4 regions of the Klebsiella oxytoca genome follow, and region 1 is predicted to be linked to each of the others. Evidence: predicted binding sites of a transcription regulator. Region 1 holds the regulator's gene; each other region holds the start of a gene.
The links. Region 1 encodes Fur, which represses iron uptake genes when iron is present. Its sites were predicted from a motif close to ATAATAATGAGAACNACTATCAA; they were not measured.

Region 1 (5,113 bases):
ACACACCTGCATCACCCTTTCAACTTCCGCTTCTGGTTCAGTGATGATTTGTGCGTCAATGATCAGCTTTTCAAGCGACTTCATGCTGTGTCTCCTGCTGTGCCGCATGGGCGGCTTGCTGGCCGGCAATGCAACCGAATGTAGTACCAATCGACATGCCCACCCCGGCGGTATAGCCTTTGCCCAGTACGTTGCCGGCCATCATTTCACCGGCCACGAACAGGTTACGGCTGGGCTTGCCTGCAAAATGGACGGCGGAGCGTTCATTAACATAGAGTCCGAGATAGGTGAAAGTGATCCCTGGACGTAACGCATAACCGTAGTAGGGCGGCGTATCGATGGGCCGCGCCCAGTGGGTTTTCGGCGGCGTCAGGTCTGATGTCGCGCAGTTATCAAGGCGGGTATGATCGAACTGGCCGGGCGTACAGGCGGCGTTATAGCGGGCGATGGTTTGCGACAGTCGTTCCGCGTCCAGCCCCAGCTGGCGAGCCAGTTCGGCGATAGTATTGGCCTGGGCTCCGGGAAAAACGGGCGGCATAAAATGACCGATCGCTTTGCTGTCGATGATCGAGTAACCGATTTGGCCGGGCTGGTGGGCGACCAGCCGTCCCCAGATGGCATAGCGTTTAGGCCAGAAATCCTCGCCCTCATCATAAAAGCGCTCGGCATCGCGGTTGACAACCACACCCAACGACACGCAGTCCACGCGCGTGCAGATGCCGCCATCATAGAGCGGCGCCCGGGCGTCAATCGCGACGCAGTGTGACTGTGACGGATCGCCGATGATGTCAGCCCCTGCCTCGATCATAAATTTGAGCAGGACGCCCTGGTTGAAGCGGGTTCCGCGGATGAGAAAGTTATCGGCTGGCCATTCGCCACGCTCGTTCTGTCCCCAGGCTTCGCGCAGCCACTCGCGGTTAGATTCAAACCCGCCCGCGGCGAGGACGCAGGTTTTCGCCGCGATCCTCTCTTCACCCGCCAGCGCGGCGACGAATTCGCCGTTGTGTAATTCAAGCGCCTGCACCGGCGTGTTGTAACGGATCTGCACGCCCAACTGTTCTGCGCTGCGGTAATAGGCGTTTATCAGCGCTTTACCGCCGCCCATAAAAAAGGCGTTAGTGCGGGCCACGTGCAGGGCGCCGGACAGCGGCGGCTGGAAGTTAACGCCATGCTGGCGCATCCAGTCGCGGCATTCAGATGAGGTGCGGATCACCAGCCGCGCCAGCGTTTCGTTGGTGTTGCCATCGGTAACGCGCAGCAGATCCTGCCAGTATTCTTCTTCCGGATAGCTGTCGACTAAAACATCCTGCGGAGCATCATGCATACAGCGAAGATTTCGCGTGTGCTGAGAGTTTCCGCCTCGCCATTCCCGCGGTGCGGCCTCCAGCAGCAGCACGGACGCGCCAGCTTCCCGGGCGGTTAAGGCGGCGCATAATGCGGCATTGCCGCCGCCAATCACCAGTACATCCACCATTTTTGGCTCCATTACGGTTTGCTTTATTGTTAAATTTGTAATGGAAATGTAGGTGCTCAGGCCGGCAAGCCGCTATGGCGTATTGCTAAAGGGGGGTTTAGTGAGCGTAAAGACTGGCGCCCGGCCAGCGGCCTGATTCAACGAGCTGACGCATGACTTTTGTCAGTATCACTCGCGCCGCAAGGCCTGCTGGCGTCAGTTCATCATCAGAGAGACTGACGAGAAAATTAGGCCGACTGAGTATCGGATTGTCGACACCGATCACTCTCAGCGCCTCGTTGTCGAGATGAGAAATGGCTGCCCCAGGCTGCAGAGTAGCGCCGAGTCCGTCGCGGACGGCGCGCATCAGCAGCGCCAGACCGTCGATTTCAGCTACCACATCAATGTTAAGGGAGTGTTCCTGGCAGATAGACTCGAGCCTGCCGCGCAGACCATGCCCCTGGCTTGGCATAATCAACGGGATAGCGGCCAGCTGGCCTGGCGAGATGCTCGCGTCGGGAAGGGGAGCCAGCACTTCGTGGGTACCTATCAGGAACAGACGCTCTTCGAGAATGGGTCTGGCGCTCCAGCGCATAAGCTTCTCCTTCTGGAACACGATGGCTAAATCAAGCTGACGGGTATTGATCATTCGCTCAAGGTTGCCGGAGAGGCTTTCGACTAAATGCAGGCGGACATCGGCATAGCTTTCGCGCATCGCGTTAATAAAAGGCACCCCCAGAACAGAGGCGGTGCTTGGGGCCATACCGACGCTGACGTGGCCGGAAAGGCGCGCTTCGCGCGCGGCGAGAACCGCATCATCAGCATGACGCAGAGCCAGCTGCGCCTGAGAGTAAAAGGCAAGGCCAGCGCTGGTCGGCATCACGCCGCGCGATGTTCGTTGCAGCAGGCGAATAGCAAGTTCGTTCTCCAGACGCGCCATTTGTTGGCTAAGCGCGGAGACACCGATATTCAGATCTAGGGCGGCGCGGCCCATGCTGCCGGTTTCGATAATGCGGACAAAATAGCGTAGCTGGCGAAGCTCCATGTCGACTCTCCGTACAAGGCTGGATCCACTGACAGTAAATGTATTGAGGCGCGAGAGGAAGAGGGGGATCATATTCAGAGCAAAAAAAAGCCAACCTGAAGGTTGGCTTTTAACGTTATACGCTGCGGTGATTATTTCTCTGCCGCATCGTGAGCATGTTCATCTTCGCGGCAGTCGCCTTCTGCACAGTGACCGTAAAGGTACAGGCTGTGGTTAGTCAGGCGAATACCGTGCCTGGAGGCAATTTCACGCTGGCGCGCTTCAATTGAGTCATCGCTAAATTCGATCACTTTGCCGCAGTCGAGGCAGATAAGGTGATCGTGATGATGCTGCTGCGTCAGTTCAAAAACGGATTTACCGCCTTCGAAATTATGACGGGTGACGATACCGGCGTCGTCGAACTGGTTGAGTACGCGATAGACGGTCGCCAGGCCAATCTCTTCGCCCATATCGATCAGGCGTTTGTATAAGTCTTCCGCACTGACATGATGGTTATCCGGTTCCTGAAGGACTTCCAGGATTTTTAATCTTGGAAGAGTCACTTTCAGGCCAGCCTTCTTTAATGCGGTATTGTTGTCAGTCATGCGGAATCTGTCCTGTTGCTAAACGATCTACTTCCATCTGCGGAAGTAATACAGAGAATCACCCGATGTAATGCGTCTCATTATAGAACTGCCATGGTGAAATGAAAACTGCAAGCATCGGGCCTTGTATGCTGTCAAAAACGAGGCACTCGCTACAAAGTGCTTCACGCGACCTCGTTAAATCAGAGGACATTGTACAGATATGTGACTAAAAGTTAAAAACTTGTAGCTATAACTTCGATTGCTTTTATCTATAGATTAGGCAAAATCTGATGATTATGCCGTTCAGACTCAGGCATTCTTGATTTCTTCAAGATGCAGCTCTTCAGAAATCTGTTTTACCCATTTTTCCACGCGTTCGTTGGTCAGTTCCGGCTGACGATCTTCATCGATGGCCAGGCCAACAAAGTGGTGGTCATCCGCCAGACCTTTAGAGGCTTCAAAATGGTAGCCGGCGGTCGGCCAGTGGCCAACGATAGTCGCGCCGCGCGGTTCGATGATGTCGCGAATGGTACCCAGAGCATCACAGAAGTATTCAGCATAGTCTTCCTGATCGCCGCAGCCAAAAAGGGCAACCAGTTTGCCATTGAAGTCGATCTCTTCCAGGGTCGGGAAAAAATCGTCCCAATCGCACTGGGCTTCACCATAGTACCAGGTCGGAATGCCGAGCAGCAGGATATCGTGACCTTCCAGATCCTCTTTGCTGCTTTTGGCAATGTCGTGAACATCAGCAACATCTTTACCAAGCTGCTTTTGAATCATTTTTGCAATATTTTCGGTGTTGCCGGTGTCGCTGCCAAAAAAGATGCCGATGATTGCCATGAGTAAAATAACCTCTTGAAACTTAATGATGTGGTAGTGGGCGTAATGCCCGCAGATAGGGGCAATGATAGCAGAACAGAGAAAGGCGCGGAAACAGCAATCACGCCCAACTGCACACTCTGCTACATGAAAGCTGACTTTTTGAGGGTTTTAGGCTTTATCCTGGTCGCGCAGGGCTGCCAGCTGGTTCATCAGCATCTCTTCAATGAGATCGCTGCGGTTCATATTACGGGCTTCCGCCAGCTCGTTAAGCGCATCCACCGCATCGGCATTCAGCTTTAGCTCAACGCGCTTGAGGCCGCGGACTTTGTCGCGTTTAAGCTGGTTGCGTTTGTTGATGCGCAGCTGTTCATCGCGCGAAAGCGGATTGGTTTTCGGTCTGCCCGGCCGACGCTCAGTTGCGAACAAATCTAATGTCGTACGGTCCGTTTGTTCTTTTGCCATGATTCAGAGTGACTTCGGGGGAAACAAGCTGTCGGGAGTAGCCGACGCAGATAGCGCGCCATAATACATCAGGCGACGAGCTGCGCCAACGACCGCGGGCATTAAGCCGCGCGGTCGGGCATATTTTAAGCAGTTACCCGCCGATGGTGGCTAAATAACGTCGAATAGCGCGGATAACGGCTTCCGGTTTCTCGGCATGCACCCAGTGTCCGGCTCCGGCGATAACGTGCGCGCGCGCCTGGGGAAATTGAGCCAACAGGGCGTCACGATATTCATCGGTGACGTAAGGGGAGTTGCCGCCGGGGATAAACTGCGCCGGATGCGGCCAGGCCGGGACGGTTTGCCAGCCGACGATATTAGCGTACTGTTCCCACAGCACCGGCACGTTAAAACGCCACTGGCCGTCCACGAAAGATTTCAACAAAAACTGAATGACGCCCTCTTCATTGAGGTGTTCGCGCATCACTGCCGCGGCCTGCTGACGCGTGGCGGCACCCGCGTCGGTGACGGCGTTGATGGCGGCGAAGATTTCATCATGGCGACGAACATGATAATCCACCGGGGCGATATCAATGGCGACCAGGCCGGCGATACGCTCCGGCGCCAGAGCACTGAGCGCCATCACGGCCTTACCTCCCATGGAGTGACCAATAAAGGTCGCCCTCTCAATTTGTGATTCATTGAGAGTATCAAGCAGATCCTGGGCCATCGCGGCATAGGTCATCTCCGGCGCGCGCGGTGAGAGGCCGTGGTTTCGCATGTCGA
Region 2 (5,113 bases), 2.4 Mb from region 1:
GGGGCCGACGGTTAGAGTCCGGATGGGAGAGAGTAACGGCTCAGTCGGGTTTCCGCCCGCTTGCGTTGACTTTTGCCGCTAAACCGGCACTCCTAAGACTGCCCTGATTCTGGTAACCATACAATTAATGAGGTTTTATTACCATGAATCAGACGCTACTTTCCTCTTTTGGTACCGCTTTTGAACGTGTGGAACGTGCTTTAGATGCACTGCGCGAAGGCCGCGGTGTGATGGTGCTTGACGATGAAGATCGTGAAAATGAAGGCGATATGATTTTCGCCGCCGAAACTATGACCGTTGAGCAGATGGCGCTGACCATTCGCCACGGCAGCGGCATTGTTTGCCTGTGCCTGACGGAAGATCGTCGTAAGCAGCTCGACCTGCCAATGATGGTTGAGAACAACACCAGCGCCTACGGTACCGGTTTTACCGTGACCATCGAAGCCGCCGAAGGCGTGACCACCGGCGTTTCCGCCGCTGACCGCGTTACCACCGTTCGCGCGGCAATTGCCGATGGCGCGAAGCCGTCAGATCTGAACCGTCCTGGCCACGTTTTCCCACTGCGCGCGCAGCCGGGCGGCGTTCTGACCCGTGGTGGCCATACCGAAGCAACCATCGACCTGGTTACGCTGGCTGGTCTCAAACCGGCAGGCGTACTGTGCGAGCTGACCAACGACGATGGTACTATGGCGCGGGCGCCGCAGTGCATTGAATTTGCTAAACAGCACAATATGGAAGTGGTCACGATTGAAGATTTAGTGGCTTATCGTCGTGAACACGAGCGTAAAGCGAGCTAATCTGGCTTATCTGCTTAACAAGGCCCACGTCATGTGGGCCTTGTTGTTTTTACCTTTAGCCAATTCCAACCGTTTGTAAAACAACGAGGCTTAATCCCATTACCGACATCCCGCACAGCACGCCGTAGCTTGGGTTGCTTTGTGGATCGAGCTCTTTTGCCAGCGGCATAAGCTCATCTATAGACAGCGCAATCATAATACCGGCGACCGTTGCCATGATTGCTGCCATCAGCACCGGAGAGACCAAACTACCAAGGATCAGCCACGCCAGCACGCCGCCGAAGATTTCCGCCAGGCCGGAGAGTCCCGCCCAGAACACCGCTTTACTCCTGGACCCCGTGGCGGCATATACCGGTCCGGCTACCGCCAGCCCTTCCGGGATATTATGTAAAGCAACGGCTAAGGCAACCCCCATCCCCAGCTCCAGGTTATTGCTGGCCGTCACGAAGGTCGCAATGCCTTCGGGGAAGTTATGCAGACTGATGCCTAATGTCAGCAGTATCGCCGTACGTTTCAGGTTACGCGGGCGGGAAATACCTGGCGTCATCAGATCCTGCGGATGCGCGTGAGGCAACATGCGGTCAAGGGCAAAATAGCCCAGAAGACCGATGATAAACATGCCATAGCCGAGTAAAGGCGACATTCCTTCGGTTGCCAGCGCAGCCGGCAGCATCTCCATTAATGAAATCAGCAACATGATCCCGGCGGCGAAGCCCAGAGAGAACCCCAACAAGCGGTTCGAGGGTTTTTGCCCGATAACGCCAAAAATGGCCCCAATAAAGGTGGCACTCCCTGCCAGCAGGGTCAAAATTATGGGGGATGACATCACTTACCTCTTTGTGAAAATGATTCTCATTAATGATATCTCTATTAGTTGATGACCGCGAGAGAGGAGATTCACTCTTTACCGCCCCTTACATTCAAATTTTCTGACGATCATCATCATTCTTATCTGAGTTTAACCTGAATGGAAAGAGCGTAATGTAAATGCATAAACACTCTTAATAAAGGATATCACTATGTCCCTTACCCGTATGCCCGCGCTGTTTCTAGGTCACGGTAGTCCGATGAACGTGCTGGAAGATAACATCTATACTCGCGCCTGGCGGCATCTGGGCGAGACTCTGCCACGGCCTAAAGCCATTGTGGTGATATCCGCGCACTGGTTCACACGCGGTACCGGAGTCACCGCGATGGAAGCGCCGAAAACGATTCATGATTTTGGCGGGTTTCCGCAGGCGCTATACGATACCCACTATCCGGCGCCGGGTTCACCAGAACTGGCCAGGCGTTTGGTTGAGCTGCTGGCGCCGGTGCCGGTGACGCTGGATAAAGAAGCCTGGGGCTTTGACCACGGCTCGTGGGGCGTATTGATTAAAATGTATCCCGACGCCGATATTCCGATGGTGCAGCTGAGTATCGACAGTACTAAACCCGCGGCATGGCACTTCGAAATGGGGCGTAAGCTGGCTCAGCTGCGTGATGAAGGGATTATGCTGGTCGCAAGCGGCAACGTAGTGCATAACCTGCGTACCGCGCGCTGGCACGGTGAGAATACGCCATATCCCTGGGCTGAGTCGTTTAATGAATACGTGAAAGCGAATATGAACTGGAAAGGCCCCGTGGCTGAGCATCCGCTGGTGAATTACCTGTCGCATGAAGGTGGAGCACTGTCTAACCCGACGGCCGATCACTTCCTGCCGTTGCTGTACGTGCTGGGGGCCTGGGATGGTGAAGAACCGATAACTATTCCGGTGGAAGGAATAGAAATGGGGTCGTTGAGCATGCTGTCGGTGGTGATTGGCGCCTGAAAATAGTTAAACCCCGGCCGTAAAGGATACTGCCGGGGTTAGATGTTACTCGACGAAAATGTGCGGATAAAAACGCGACAGATCCTGGGTTATCATCGCCCGGTCTTCACGAATACCGATTCCCGCAGGCTGGTCGTTAATCAGCCAGCTGCCGATAAGGGTGTAGCTGTCACCAAACTTCGGCAACGGATAGAACTCCTGTACGATAGTACCTTCTTCACCGTACGGACCCTCCACCGCCTCCAGCACTTTGCCGTTTTCGACAATAGAGATGTTAGCCCCTTCGCGGGAGAAGATGGGTTTGATAACGTATTTTTCCATCTCCGGGTGCGCATCTTCGCTGAAGTAAGCGGCCAGCAGATTCGGATGGTTCGGGAACATCTCCCACAGCAGCGGCAGTAGCGCTTTGTTGGAGATTATGCTCTTCCAGGCCGGTTCCAGCCAGCGCACGCCAGCATCTTCCAGCTTGGTAGAGAAAACCTCCCGCAGCATGTACTCCCACGGATAGAGCTTGAACAGATTACCAATCACCTGATCCTGCAGATCGGTAAACTGACCTTTTTCGCCAAGGCCGATATCTTCGATGTACAGGAACTCGGTTGCCACGCCCGCTTCTGCTGCACAATCCTGCAAATATTGCACGGTACCGCGATCTTCAACGGTGTCGCGGCAGCAGGCCATATGCAGCAGCTGGAAGCCAAACTGTTCGCGCAGCTCGCCGAAGCGATCGATCAGCTTCTCCTGCAGGCTATTGAACTGATCGCTGCCCGCAGGCAGCTGACCGGCGTTCAGCTGATCTTCCATCCAGAGCCACTGGAAAAAGGCCGCTTCATAGAGAGACGTCGGCGTATCGGCGTTATTTTCCAGCAGTTTTGGTTCTCCCACGCCGTCCCATGCGAGATCGAGACGCGAGTACAGCGATGGCTGGTTGGTTTTCCAGGACTGGCGCACGAACCCCCAGGTATGTTTGGGAATACGAAATTTGGCCATTAAATCGTCGCTGGCGATGACTTTCTCAACCGCCTGCAGACACATCTGATGCAGCTCGGCAGTGACGTCTTCGAGCTTCTCAACCTGCGCCAGCGTCAGTTTGTAATAGGCTTCTTCGCTCCAGTACGGTTCACCGTACATGGTGTGAAAGTTAAAGCCATACTCTGTCGCTTTTTCCCGCCAGTCCGGACGCTCGGTAATGCTGATTCTTTCCATGTTGCTTAGCCGCCCATCGAGCGTGAAGAAGAGGAGCTCGCAGAGCTGCGCTGCATGGTGGATTGTTTCGCGACCGAATCACCGAATCCGCCGCGCGTCACGGTGCTGGTGGTCGCCGGTTTTGGCGCCATCGCGGTTTTCGGCACGTTCATGGTACGGCCCGGCTGCGCTGCGCCGTAGCTCTTACCACCAGCGTCGGTATATTTACCATAGGCCGGGCTGGCCGGATTTTTTGAACTGAACAGCGGCTGCTGGGCGCCCATTCCGCCGCCCATCATGCGACCCATCATGTAGCCGGCCATCAGCGGCATCCAGAAGCTACCGCTGCTTTGCGCCTGGGCCTGATTTTCCGGAGCCATGCCTGCCTGAGCCGGCGTCTGCTGACACTGACCTTCACCAAATTCGGCTACGCAATCTTCACGCGTGGCATATTTCGGTGCGGTACGTTCTGCTTCTTTGAGTGCGTTGTTATAGGCAGTGGTGCACTCAGCTGATTTGCTCGGATTGGCGGCAGAGCAGTCATCGGCGTTTTGATACAGAGAAACCGTCTCATCGCTTTGTTCACAACCGGCCAGCATAAATACCGCCGTGACGGCAAGCGCAACGGGAGTTAAATGGCGCGCGCTCCAGCTTTTGCGAAAGGAGGCGTGATTGATATTTTTTGTCCGTTTCATGATTGTCTTTCCTGGACCCAGTGGTATGCGTTTTGTTAACGCTCAGGATAGAGGATGAGTGGTGGAAAATGAAGCGAATAGGGGCGGAAAGCGGGAGATCTTTACGTTGCCTTACGTTTAACGCTTCGCTTACCCGGGCGGATAAGCGAAGCGTGGACTACGTAAGCTGATTACTGACGGAACGGATTGCTGCCGCTAGTGCTGCGTACGGATGCCGGTTTTGCCGCGGCGGTATTGCTATAACCGTCTGCGCTGGCGTCCTGTTGCGGATTCTCTGGCGCTACGCTATCCGGCGAAGTCGGGATAGGTTTGCCCAGCGTATTATTCAGCGCTACCAGATCCTGCTCATTCAGCGTGCCGAGAGCAGATTTGATGTTCAGTTCGTTGATCAGGTAGTTATAACGTGCGTTGGAGAGCTGCTGTTTGGCGTTATACAGCGTCGTGGTCGCATCCAGCACATCAACGATGGTACGGGTACCCACCGAATAACCGGCTTCCATCGCATCTAATGAACTTTGCGCGGAAACCACGGCCTGTTTGTAGGCGTTGATACTGCTGATAGACGCGTTGACGTTGTTAAAAGATGAACGAACGGTCTGTACGACGCTACGATGTGCGCTTTCCA
Region 3 (5,113 bases), 2.0 Mb from region 1:
GCGGACAGCTGGCGTAAAGGCGTGGTGAGCTGGACGTGGCGGATCAAGGTGCTGATGCATCTGGAAACCGAGCTAATGAGCACCGTACGTGAACGCGCCGAAGACGAAGCCATTAACGTCTTTGCCCGCAACCTGCACGACCTGCTGATGGCGGCTCCGGCCGGGCTGCGCGCGACCATGGGCCTTGACCCGGGCCTGCGCACCGGTGTGAAAGTCGCCGTGGTTGACGGTACCGGCAAACTGGTCGCGACGGATACTATCTACCCGCATACCGGACAGGCCGCTAAAGCGGCGGTGGCGGTTGCCGCGCTGTGCGAAAAGTACAACGTAGAGCTGGTGGCTATCGGTAACGGTACCGCCTCGCGTGAAACCGAGCGTTTCTTCCTCGACGTGCAAAAGCAGTTCCCGAAAGTGACCGCCCAGAAGGTGATTGTCAGCGAAGCGGGCGCATCCGTTTATTCCGCCTCCGAGCTGGCGGCGCAGGAGTTTCCGGACCTCGACGTTTCTCTGCGCGGCGCGGTTTCTATCGCCCGTCGTCTCCAGGATCCGCTGGCTGAACTGGTGAAAATCGACCCCAAATCTATCGGCGTTGGCCAGTATCAGCATGATGTCAGCCAGACCCAGCTGGCGCGTAAGCTGGATGCGGTGGTGGAAGACTGCGTGAACGCCGTCGGCGTCGATCTGAATACCGCTTCCGTCCCGCTGCTCACCCGCGTGGCCGGCTTGACCCGCATGATGGCGCAGAATATCGTCTCCTGGCGCGACGAGAACGGCCAGTTCCAGAACCGCCAGCAGCTGTTGAAGGTCAGCCGTCTGGGGCCAAAAGCCTTTGAGCAGTGCGCGGGCTTCCTGCGCATTAACCACGGCGACAACCCGCTGGATGCTTCCACCGTCCACCCGGAAGCTTATCCGGTAGTGGAACGTATTCTGGCGGCGACTCAACAGGCGCTCAAAGATTTAATGGGCAACAGCAGCGAGCTGCGCAATCTTAAAGCCGTTGATTTCACCGATGATAAATTCGGTGTGCCGACGGTTACCGACATCATCAAAGAGCTGGAAAAACCGGGGCGCGATCCGCGTCCTGAGTTCAAAACCGCCCAGTTCGCCGATGGCGTGGAGACCATGAACGACCTGCTGCCGGGGATGATCCTCGAAGGCGCGGTCACCAACGTCACTAACTTCGGCGCATTCGTTGATATCGGCGTTCATCAGGACGGCCTGGTGCATATCTCTTCCCTGTCGAATAAGTTCGTAGAAGACCCGCATACGGTAGTGAAAGCGGGGGATATCGTGAAGGTCAAAGTGATGGAAGTCGACCTGCAGCGTAAGCGTATCGCGCTGACTATGCGTCTCGACGAACAGCCAGGCGACAGCAACGCGCGCCGCGGCGGCGGCGGTAACGAACGTCCTCAGGGTAACCGTCCGGCGGCGAAGGCCGCCAAACCTCGCGGTCGCGAGGCGCAGCCTGCGGGCAACAGCGCGATGATGGATGCGCTGGCGGCGGCAATGGGTAAAAAACGCTAATGATATTGTGGCCCCTTTTTCTAAGGGGCCGTTTCTGCTTTGCTTATCGCCATATTGCGCAAAACAAGCATGAGTATTTTCTTATAACCTCTTAATAAGCGCGAATTACGTCGATAAGAATATTATTTGCATTTCGTTAACTAACGAAACTTTAATTAAACATTCCGGCTTTAAGAATAATGAGCGTCTCTGTGCCTGTTACAAAATAGATTTTGCTCAATATCAACAAATACTCACTTTCCTGTTTAAAAAAAGAATCGACCGCATTATATGTATTGATGATAAAAACTATTCTCATTATCATTATGTGCGTTAAGCATTTTTTATCCTTCGTTGGCTATGGTCCCTTGCGCTGCATCTAAGGCGCATATGGAAAACTCTCTTTCGGTTAGCGATATACAAGTAGGTTCTATGCAATTCACACCTGATAGTACGTGGAAGATTACCGGTTTCTCCCGCGATATTAGTCCGGCGTATCGGCAGAAGCTGCTGTCCCTTGGGATGCTGCCGGGTTCTTCTTTTCATGTGGTTCGCGTGGCGCCGCTTGGCGACCCTATTCATATTGAAACCCGACGCGTTAGCCTGGTATTACGTAAAAAGGATCTTGCGTTAATTGAACTGGAAGCGGTTGCACAATAATGCCTGACCGGTACTAAGAGCATGAATATGAAAAAATTAACCCTTGGTTTAATTGGTAATCCTAATTCCGGTAAGACCACGCTATTTAACCAGCTCACCGGTGCGCGCCAGCGCGTGGGTAACTGGGCTGGGGTGACCGTTGAGCGTAAAGAGGGTGGTTTCAACACCACCGATCATCAGGTCACGCTGGTGGATCTGCCGGGCACTTATTCTCTGACCACTATCTCTTCGCAAACTTCGCTGGATGAGCAGATTGCCTGCCACTATATCCTCAGCGGCGACGCCGACATGCTGATTAACGTCGTTGATGCGTCCAATCTTGAACGTAACCTTTATCTGACCCTGCAGCTGCTGGAGCTTGGCATACCCTGCGTGGTCGCGCTGAACATGCTTGATATCGCGGAAAAACAAAAAATCCGCATTGATGTCGACGCGCTGTCAGCTCGCCTGGGATGCCCGGTGATCCCGCTGGTTTCTACCCGCGGGCGTGGTATTGAAGCCTTAAAAATAGCGATCGACCGCCATCAGCAGAACCAGGCTATTGAACTGGTGCATTACCCTCAGCCGCTGCTGCGAGAAGCGGACAAGCTGGCGCAGTTTATGGCTGCGGACATTCCGCAGCGCCAGCGTCGTTGGTTAGGGTTGCAGATGCTCGAAGGCGATATTTACAGCCGCGCCTATGCCGGTGACGCCGCCCACAAACTGGACGTGGCGCTGGCGCATCTGAGCGAAGAACTGGACGACCCGGCGCTGCATATCGCCGATGCCCGTTACCAAAGTATTGCCGCGATTTGCGATGCGGTGAGCAATACTCTGACCGCCGAGCCCAGCCGCTTTACCACGGCGATGGATAAAGTGATTCTCAACCGCTTCCTCGGGCTGCCGGTGTTTCTGTTTGTCATGTATCTGATGTTCTTACTGGCGATTAATATCGGCGGTGCGCTACAGCCCATTTTTGATGCCGGTTCCGTCGCTATTTTTATTCACGGTATTCAGTGGATTGGCTACACCCTGCACTTCCCGGACTGGCTGACGGTTTTCCTTGCCCAGGGGATTGGCGGCGGTATCAACACCGTGCTGCCGCTGGTGCCGCAGATTGGCATGATGTATCTGTTTCTCTCTTTCCTTGAAGACTCAGGCTATATGGCGCGAGCGGCGTTTGTGATGGACCGCCTGATGCAGGCGCTGGGTCTCCCGGGTAAATCCTTCGTGCCGCTCATCGTGGGGTTTGGCTGCAACGTTCCATCGGTGATGGGCGCGCGTACTCTTGATGCGCCGCGCGAACGCCTGATGACCATTATGATGGCGCCGTTTATGTCCTGCGGCGCGCGTCTGGCGATCTTTGCCGTCTTCGCCGCCGCCTTTTTCGGCCAGAACGGCGCGCTGGCGGTCTTCTCGCTGTATGTGCTGGGGATCGTCATGGCGATTGCGACCGGCCTGATGCTGAAACATACCATTATGCGCGGCGAAGCTTCGCCGTTCGTGATGGAGCTGCCGGTATACCATGTACCGCACGTAAAGAGCCTGATCATCCAGACCTGGCAGCGCCTGAAAGGCTTCGTACTGCGGGCGGGTAAAGTTATCGTCATCGTCAGCATCTTCCTCAGCGCGCTGAATAGCTTCTCGCTGAGCGGTAAGATCGTCGATAACATCAACGATTCGGCGCTGGCGTCGGTCAGCCGGGTGATTACTCCGGTGTTTAAACCGATTGGCGTGCATGAGGATAACTGGCAGGCGACCGTCGGCCTGTTTACCGGCGCGATGGCGAAGGAAGTCGTGGTCGGGACGCTGAACACGCTCTACACCGCCGAGGATATCCAGAACGAAGAGTTTAATCCGCAGGAGTTTAGCCTGGGCGCTGAGCTGCTGGACGCGGTGGATGAGACCTGGCAGAGCCTGAAAGACACCTTCAGCCTGAGCGTCCTGGCTAACCCAATCGAAGCCAGCAAAGGCGATGGTGAAATGGAAACCGGCGCGATGGGCGTGATGGGCAGCAAGTTCGGCAGCGCCGCTGCGGCGTACAGCTACCTGATTTTCGTTCTGCTCTACATTCCGTGCATCTCGGTGATGGGAGCGATTGCCCGCGAGTCGAGCCGGGGCTGGATGATGTTCTCGGTTCTGTGGGGGCTGAATATCGCCTACTCGCTCTCTACGCTGTACTACCAGACCGTCAGCTTTAGCCAACATCCGCGCTATAGTCTGGTGTGCATTCTGGCGGTGGTGCTGTTCAATATCGTCGTCTTTGGCCTGCTGCGCAGAGCGCGTAGCCGGGTGGAGATCTCGCTGCTGGCAACGCGCAAAACGCCGTCGACGTGCTGCCAGAGCCCGACCGGTGATTGTCACTAGGGAGCGATAATGGCGTCGTTAATTGAGGTTCGCGATATGCTGGCCCTGCAGGGCAGGATGGAAGCGTCGCAGCTAAGCGCCCGTCTTGGTACGCCGCGGCCGCTAATCGATGCCATGCTTGGGCGTCTGGAAGCGATGGGTAAAGCGGTAAGAATTACCGAAGATGCCGAAGGCTGTCTCTCCGGCAGCTGTAAAAGCTGTCCCGAAGGCAAGGCCTGTCTGCGAGAGTGGTGGTCGCTGCGCTGATGGGCCTGTAAAGGCTGGTTTCCCGGATTGCGGCCGGGCTACACGCCAGTGAGGTTTTGGGGCTGGTAGCCGGGTAGGGCGTTTACGCCTCGACCCGGGAGATTCGAACACCGATTTGTACGGTTTTGGGGTGGATAGACCGGACAGGCGCAACGCGCCGCCTCTGGGCCCAGGGCTGCGAGCGGGTCCTGAGACCCGCTTTCTGGCTTACTTGTAGACGTCCGCGTTAGCGTGAACCGTTTTCTCGTTCTTCTCGCCTGCAATCACCACAAAATAGGTGCCGCCCAGCTCATCTGCTTTTTTCGACAGATCGCGCTTTGCATCCATAGGAGAGGTTGTTCTTGAAGTGGTAATAGAA
Region 4 (5,113 bases), 2.2 Mb from region 1:
GAAGGTTTACTCGATTTTCTGCAAACCGCAGGGGTGGGAAGTATAGCGTTTTCACCGCTTGCCGGCGGCCAGTTGACTAACCGCTATCTGCACGGCATTCCGGCAGACTCTCGCGCCGCCAGCGGTAGCCGCTTCCTGCAACCGGATCAGCTAACTGAAAACAAACTGGAGAAGATTCGTCAATTGAACGCGCTGGCAGAATCCCGCGGGCAGAAACTCTCGCAAATGGCCCTCGCCTGGGTGCTGCGCGAAGAGAAAATCACCTCGGTACTGATTGGCGCCAGCAAAACGTCGCAGCTCGACGATGCGATTGGCATGCTGGAAAACCGCCATTTCAGCGCCGAAGAACGGGCGGCCATCGATGCCATCCTTGCGGTGTAAATTCATTTTTACTTTAGCAAAAAGTGCTCTCGCTTGCGATTTAGGAGTTCCTCCGATGCGATGGGGCTTTACTGCCCCGTAATATCAGGTTAACAGGCCGACAACGGCCCCGATCGTGAAGGAGAAAAGTATGTTCAGGTCACTGATTTTGGCTGCAGTGCTTCTGGCTTCAGCGCCATTGGTCGCTAATGCTGGTGAAATCACCCTGTTGCCATCTATAAAATTACAAATTGGCGATCGCGACAATTATGGTAACTACTGGGACGGTGGCGGCTGGCGCGACCGTGATTACTGGCGTAAACACTATGAGTGGCGCGACAACCGCTGGCATCGTCATGACAACGGCTGGCATCGTGGCTGGGATAAACGCAAAGCCTACGAACGCGGCTATCGCGAAGGCTGGAACGACCGCGACGACCGACGCGGCGGCTGGGGACGAGGTCACGGCGGTCGCGGCCATGGTCACGGGCATCATTAATGACAACAGGGAGCCATCCGGCTCCCTTTTTACTGACAATTAGCTGAATATCGATCCCACAATCAGCCAACCGTTGAGCCCCACGACCACCGCGACAATCGCCCATCCCAGTACTTTCACCCACCGGGAGTTGACCAGGTCACCCATTAATCGGGAATCGCTGGTAAATATAAGCAACGGCACCAGCGCAAGAGCGATACCAAAACTCAGCAATACCTGACTCATCACCAGAATACGCGTCGGATCAAGGCCCATTAAAATCACAATAAACGACGGCAGCATGGTGATTGCCCGACGAAACCATAGCGGGATATGAAAGCGTATAAAGCCCTGCATCACCACCTGCCCCGCCAGGGTGCCAACAACCGTCGAAGATAGTCCCGCTGCTATCAGACTCAGGCCAAAGATGGTCGCTGCCGCATGACTCAGCAAAGGCTCCAGCGTCAGATAGGCCTGATCGAGGTCGGCAATACCTGTATGGCCGTTGAAATGGAAAGCCGCGGCAGCGGTCGCCATCATCGCCAGGTTGACAAAACCAGCGATAGTCATGGCAATCGCCACATCCCAGCGCGTGGCGTTATACCGCTCTTTACGCGTCCCACCGTGCAGATGCTGGGTCAGCGATGAGTGTAAATAGATGACATGCGGCATGATGGTTGCGCCCAGTACCCCGGCGGCAAGAAATACCGCTTCGCTGGTCGGCAGAGACGGTACGAGCATTCCTTTCGCCAACGGCGCCAGCGCAGGCTGGGAGAAAATCAGTTCAACGACATATGCCGCAGCGACAAACAGCAGCAGTCCGCCAATCACTTTCTCCAGCGGTTTTTGACCGCGACGCTGTAGCATCAGAATCAGAAACGTCGCGATTCCCGTCAGCACCGCGCCCTGCAGCAAGGAGACGCCGAGCACCAGCTTAAACCCAATAGCTGCGCCAATAAACTCGGCAAGATCGGTGGCCATCGCGATGATTTCCGCCTGCACCCAGTAAAACCACACTACCGGCCGCGGGTAGTGGTCGCGAATTTGTTCTGCCAGATTTTTACCGGTAGCGATACCCAGCTTCGCCGACATCACCTGAATCAGCATCGCCATCAGGTTAGCCCATACCACAACCCAAAGCAGCTGATAGCCAAAGCTGGCACCGGCCTGAATATTCGTCGCGAAATTACCCGGATCGATATAGCCAATGGCAGCAATGAAAGCAGGTCCCATCAGGGCCAACTTGATCTTGCGCGCTGCACGACCGCTGCTATTCTCAACGCGACTGTTTGTCATTTTCTGCCTCTGGAAATATAGCCTTTGCTATGTTTTATGCTATCAAAACGCGAATGATTATCAAGTTCATTTAAAACGGTGATAATGATTGCTGTGATAGGAGGGGACGATAGCAGGTCGGCAACTTAAAGCCGGGAAACGATAAATTCTTTTAATCAACTATCAGAATAGTACATCAGTGCAACTTTTAAAACTTTTACGTAACATAACAAAAATGCATGTTTGATCACTATTTCTGCCATTAGTCACATATCCTTGCAATAGTGTGTTCTATCTCTCGTTTTCTTTGCGCCTGTTACATAGAATGTGCACAGAAATTTAACCTGCCTCATATTTGGAGCAAATATGGACCGCGTCTTGCACTTTATTCTCGCGATCGTAGTGGTTGCCATTCTGGCCTTGCTGGTCAGCCACAACCGTAAGCAGATTCGTATTCGTTATGTCATTCAGCTGCTTGTCATTGAAGTGCTGTTGGCCTGGTTCTTCCTGAACTCTGACATTGGTCTGGGTTTTGTGAAGGGCTTTTCGGAGATGTTTGAGAAACTCCTCGGTTTCGCCAATGAAGGGACAAACTTCGTCTTCGGCAATATGAATGATAAAGGCCTGGCTTTCTTCTTCCTGAAAGTGTTGTGCCCAATCGTGTTTATCTCCGCGCTGATCGGTATTTTGCAGCATATTCGTATTCTGCCTATCGTCATTCGCGCCATCGGTACCGTGTTGTCCAAAATTAACGGCATGGGCAAACTGGAATCTTTCAACGCTGTCAGCTCGCTGATTCTGGGCCAGTCAGAAAACTTTATCGCTTATAAAGATATCCTTGGCAAGATGTCCCGCAACCGCATGTACACCATGGCTGCTACGGCGATGTCTACAGTGTCCATGTCTATCGTAGGCGCATACATGACCATGCTGCAGCCAAAATATGTCGTTGCGGCGCTGGTACTCAACATGTTCAGTACCTTTATCGTTTTGTCGCTGATTAACCCCTATCGCGTAGACGAAAGCGAAGAAAATCTGCAGATGTCTAACCTGCATGAAGGGCAAAGCTTCTTCGAAATGCTGGGAGAATACATCCTGGCGGGCTTCAAAGTGGCGATTATCGTTGCCGCAATGCTGATCGGCTTTATTGCGCTTATTTCCGCGCTGAACGCCCTGTTCGCCACCGTCACCGGCTGGTTCGGTTATAGTATCTCCTTCCAGGGGATCCTCGGCTATATCTTCTATCCGGTTGCGTGGGTCATGGGCGTCCCGGCAGGTGAAGCGCTGCAGGTAGGTAGTATTATGGCCACCAAGCTGGTTTCTAACGAATTCGTCGCCATGATGGATCTGCAGAAAGTGGCCTCCACGCTCTCTCCGCGTGCGGAAGGCATCATCTCTATCTTCCTCGTCTCCTTCGCTAACTTCTCCTCTATCGGTATTATCGCCGGTGCGATTAAAGGACTGAACGAAGAGCAGGGTAACGTGGTTTCACGCTTCGGCCTGAAGCTGGTTTATGGTTCCACACTGGTAAGCGTGCTCTCTGCATCTATCGCCGCACTGGTACTGTAATCCGATATTCATTAAGCGAAAGCCGGGCAAGCCCCGGCTTTTTTACGCCTGCAGTTCGCTCAGCGGCTGCGGCTTACCAATCAGATACCCCTGCAAGTAGTCAACTCCAAGCTGGAGAAGCTTTTCCCGCTGCTCGGGCGTTTCAACATATTCCGCCACGACTTTCATCTTCTTAACCTTCGCCATCTCAATAATGGATTTAACCATAATGGCATCCAGCGGATCGGTCTCGATATCGCGCACAAAGCAGCCGTCAATTTTTACAATATCGGCCTGCAGGCTTTTCAGGCGCTCGTAGTTGGCATAGCCGGTACCAAAGTCATCAATGGCGATAGCGCAGCCGAAGTCTCTTAACTGCTGAATATTATGCAAACTGGTTTCAACATCGGAAAACGCCTGCTCTTCGGTGACTTCAATAGTTATCGCCTCCGCCGCCAGGTTATAGCGCTTAAACAGTGAGATAATCTGTGCTGCGCTATCCTTTTGCATCAGCGTGTAGGGCAGCAGATTCACGGAGAAATGCTTACCAGGATGATGGCTAAGGCTACTAAATAGGGTTTCCAGAATCTGCATATCAAAGCGCTGGCTCAGATTAAACTGCGCAATCAGCGGAATAAATCGATCGGGCGTAATGATGGTGTCACCGCAGCGCATACGGCTAAGAATTTCGTAGTAGCCCTCCCCTGAGGCATCCTGAATAGGCTGGGCGTACAGCACCAGCCCGCGTTCATTGAGCGCTTGCTTAATTTGCGCCAGCAGCCGTACCTGTTCGCTTGTTTGATCGGAAATCTGCTCTTGAGCGGCATCCAGCGGGAGTACCCGGCGCGATGCGCCCGCTTGCTCAGACAGCCAGCTAAGCTGGCCAAGCATCGGGTGAAGCTCAGACTCTATACCGCTGTAAGCGCCCCATGATGCGCCAAACTCCAGATCCAATCCCTGGTTATTCCAGCTGAACTTTTTATGGTTCAGCGTCGAAACAATATGGCTTAGGCGCGCTTCCGGTTCCGGACCATTGAGAACCAGCAATAGCTCGCTACCGGGCAGCTGAAAAATGCGCTCTCCCTGAGCTAACAGAGGCTGCAGCTTACGAACGATCTGCTTTTTGCTCTCCACTCTCATCATCATACCGTAGTGACGACTAAGGAAATCCAGATTCTGAATGCGCAGGCTGCTGATGGCGACAGTAGGGTGACACTGCAAGTGGCTCTCCAGCGCGCGCAAATTCGGCAATCCCGTAAGCGGATCTTCTTCCGCCTGCTCTCGCCATCTGAGCTTCATTCTTTCACTACGAGCATAAATATCTGCCATATAGAACAAACAGATAGTAAAAGAGATCAATACAGAAAGAACAAATGAGAGCGAATATTCAGTTTGTACACCGTGTAAAAAATTCTGGTTATAGGCGACCAGCAAAAATGCTGAAACAGACCA

Region 2: the regulator Fur is predicted to act here: its motif matches at 1,637-1,659, upstream of zupT (zinc transporter ZupT).
Region 3: the regulator Fur is predicted to act here: its motif matches at 1,806-1,828, upstream of feoA (ferrous iron transporter A).
Region 4: the regulator Fur is predicted to act here: its motif matches at 2,176-2,198, upstream of GJ746_RS17965 (Nramp family divalent metal transporter).

What each region holds. Positions count from the first base shown of each region.
Region 1 covers NZ_CP046115.1:1,690,262-1,695,374, forward strand. The annotation lists gene tcuB (tricarballylate utilization 4Fe-4S protein TcuB) at 1-84, opposite strand, end outside; gene tcuA (FAD-dependent tricarballylate dehydrogenase TcuA) at 71-1,474, opposite strand; gene tcuR (tricarballylate utilization LysR family transcriptional regulator TcuR) at 1,572-2,498, opposite strand; gene fur (ferric iron uptake transcriptional regulator) at 2,630-3,082, opposite strand; gene fldA (flavodoxin FldA) at 3,374-3,904, opposite strand; gene ybfE (LexA regulated protein) at 4,055-4,348, opposite strand; gene ybfF (esterase) at 4,482-5,113, opposite strand, start outside.
Region 2 covers NZ_CP046115.1:4,701,118-4,706,230, reverse strand. The annotation lists FMN riboswitch at 1-38, shown strand, start outside; gene ribB (3,4-dihydroxy-2-butanone-4-phosphate synthase) at 144-797, shown strand; gene zupT (zinc transporter ZupT) at 853-1,623, opposite strand; gene ygiD (4,5-DOPA dioxygenase extradiol) at 1,817-2,608, shown strand; gene GJ746_RS21900 (glutathionylspermidine synthase family protein) at 2,654-3,814, opposite strand; gene GJ746_RS21895 (DUF1190 family protein) at 3,820-4,488, opposite strand; gene tolC (outer membrane channel protein TolC) at 4,659-5,113, opposite strand, start outside.
Region 3 covers NZ_CP046115.1:5,109,846-5,114,958, reverse strand. The annotation lists gene GJ746_RS23950 (Tex family protein) at 1-1,524, shown strand, start outside; gene feoA (ferrous iron transporter A) at 1,936-2,163, shown strand; gene feoB (Fe(2+) transporter permease subunit FeoB) at 2,191-4,509, shown strand; gene feoC ([Fe-S]-dependent transcriptional repressor FeoC) at 4,519-4,755, shown strand; gene GJ746_RS23930 (YdgH/BhsA/McbA-like domain containing protein) at 4,963-5,113, opposite strand, start outside.
Region 4 covers NZ_CP046115.1:3,871,375-3,876,487, forward strand. The annotation lists gene mgrA (L-glyceraldehyde 3-phosphate reductase) at 1-381, shown strand, start outside; gene GJ746_RS17960 (DUF2502 domain-containing protein) at 512-859, shown strand; gene GJ746_RS17965 (Nramp family divalent metal transporter) at 899-2,134, opposite strand; gene GJ746_RS17970 (NupC/NupG family nucleoside CNT transporter) at 2,480-3,682, shown strand; gene GJ746_RS17975 (EAL domain-containing protein) at 3,725-5,113, opposite strand, start outside.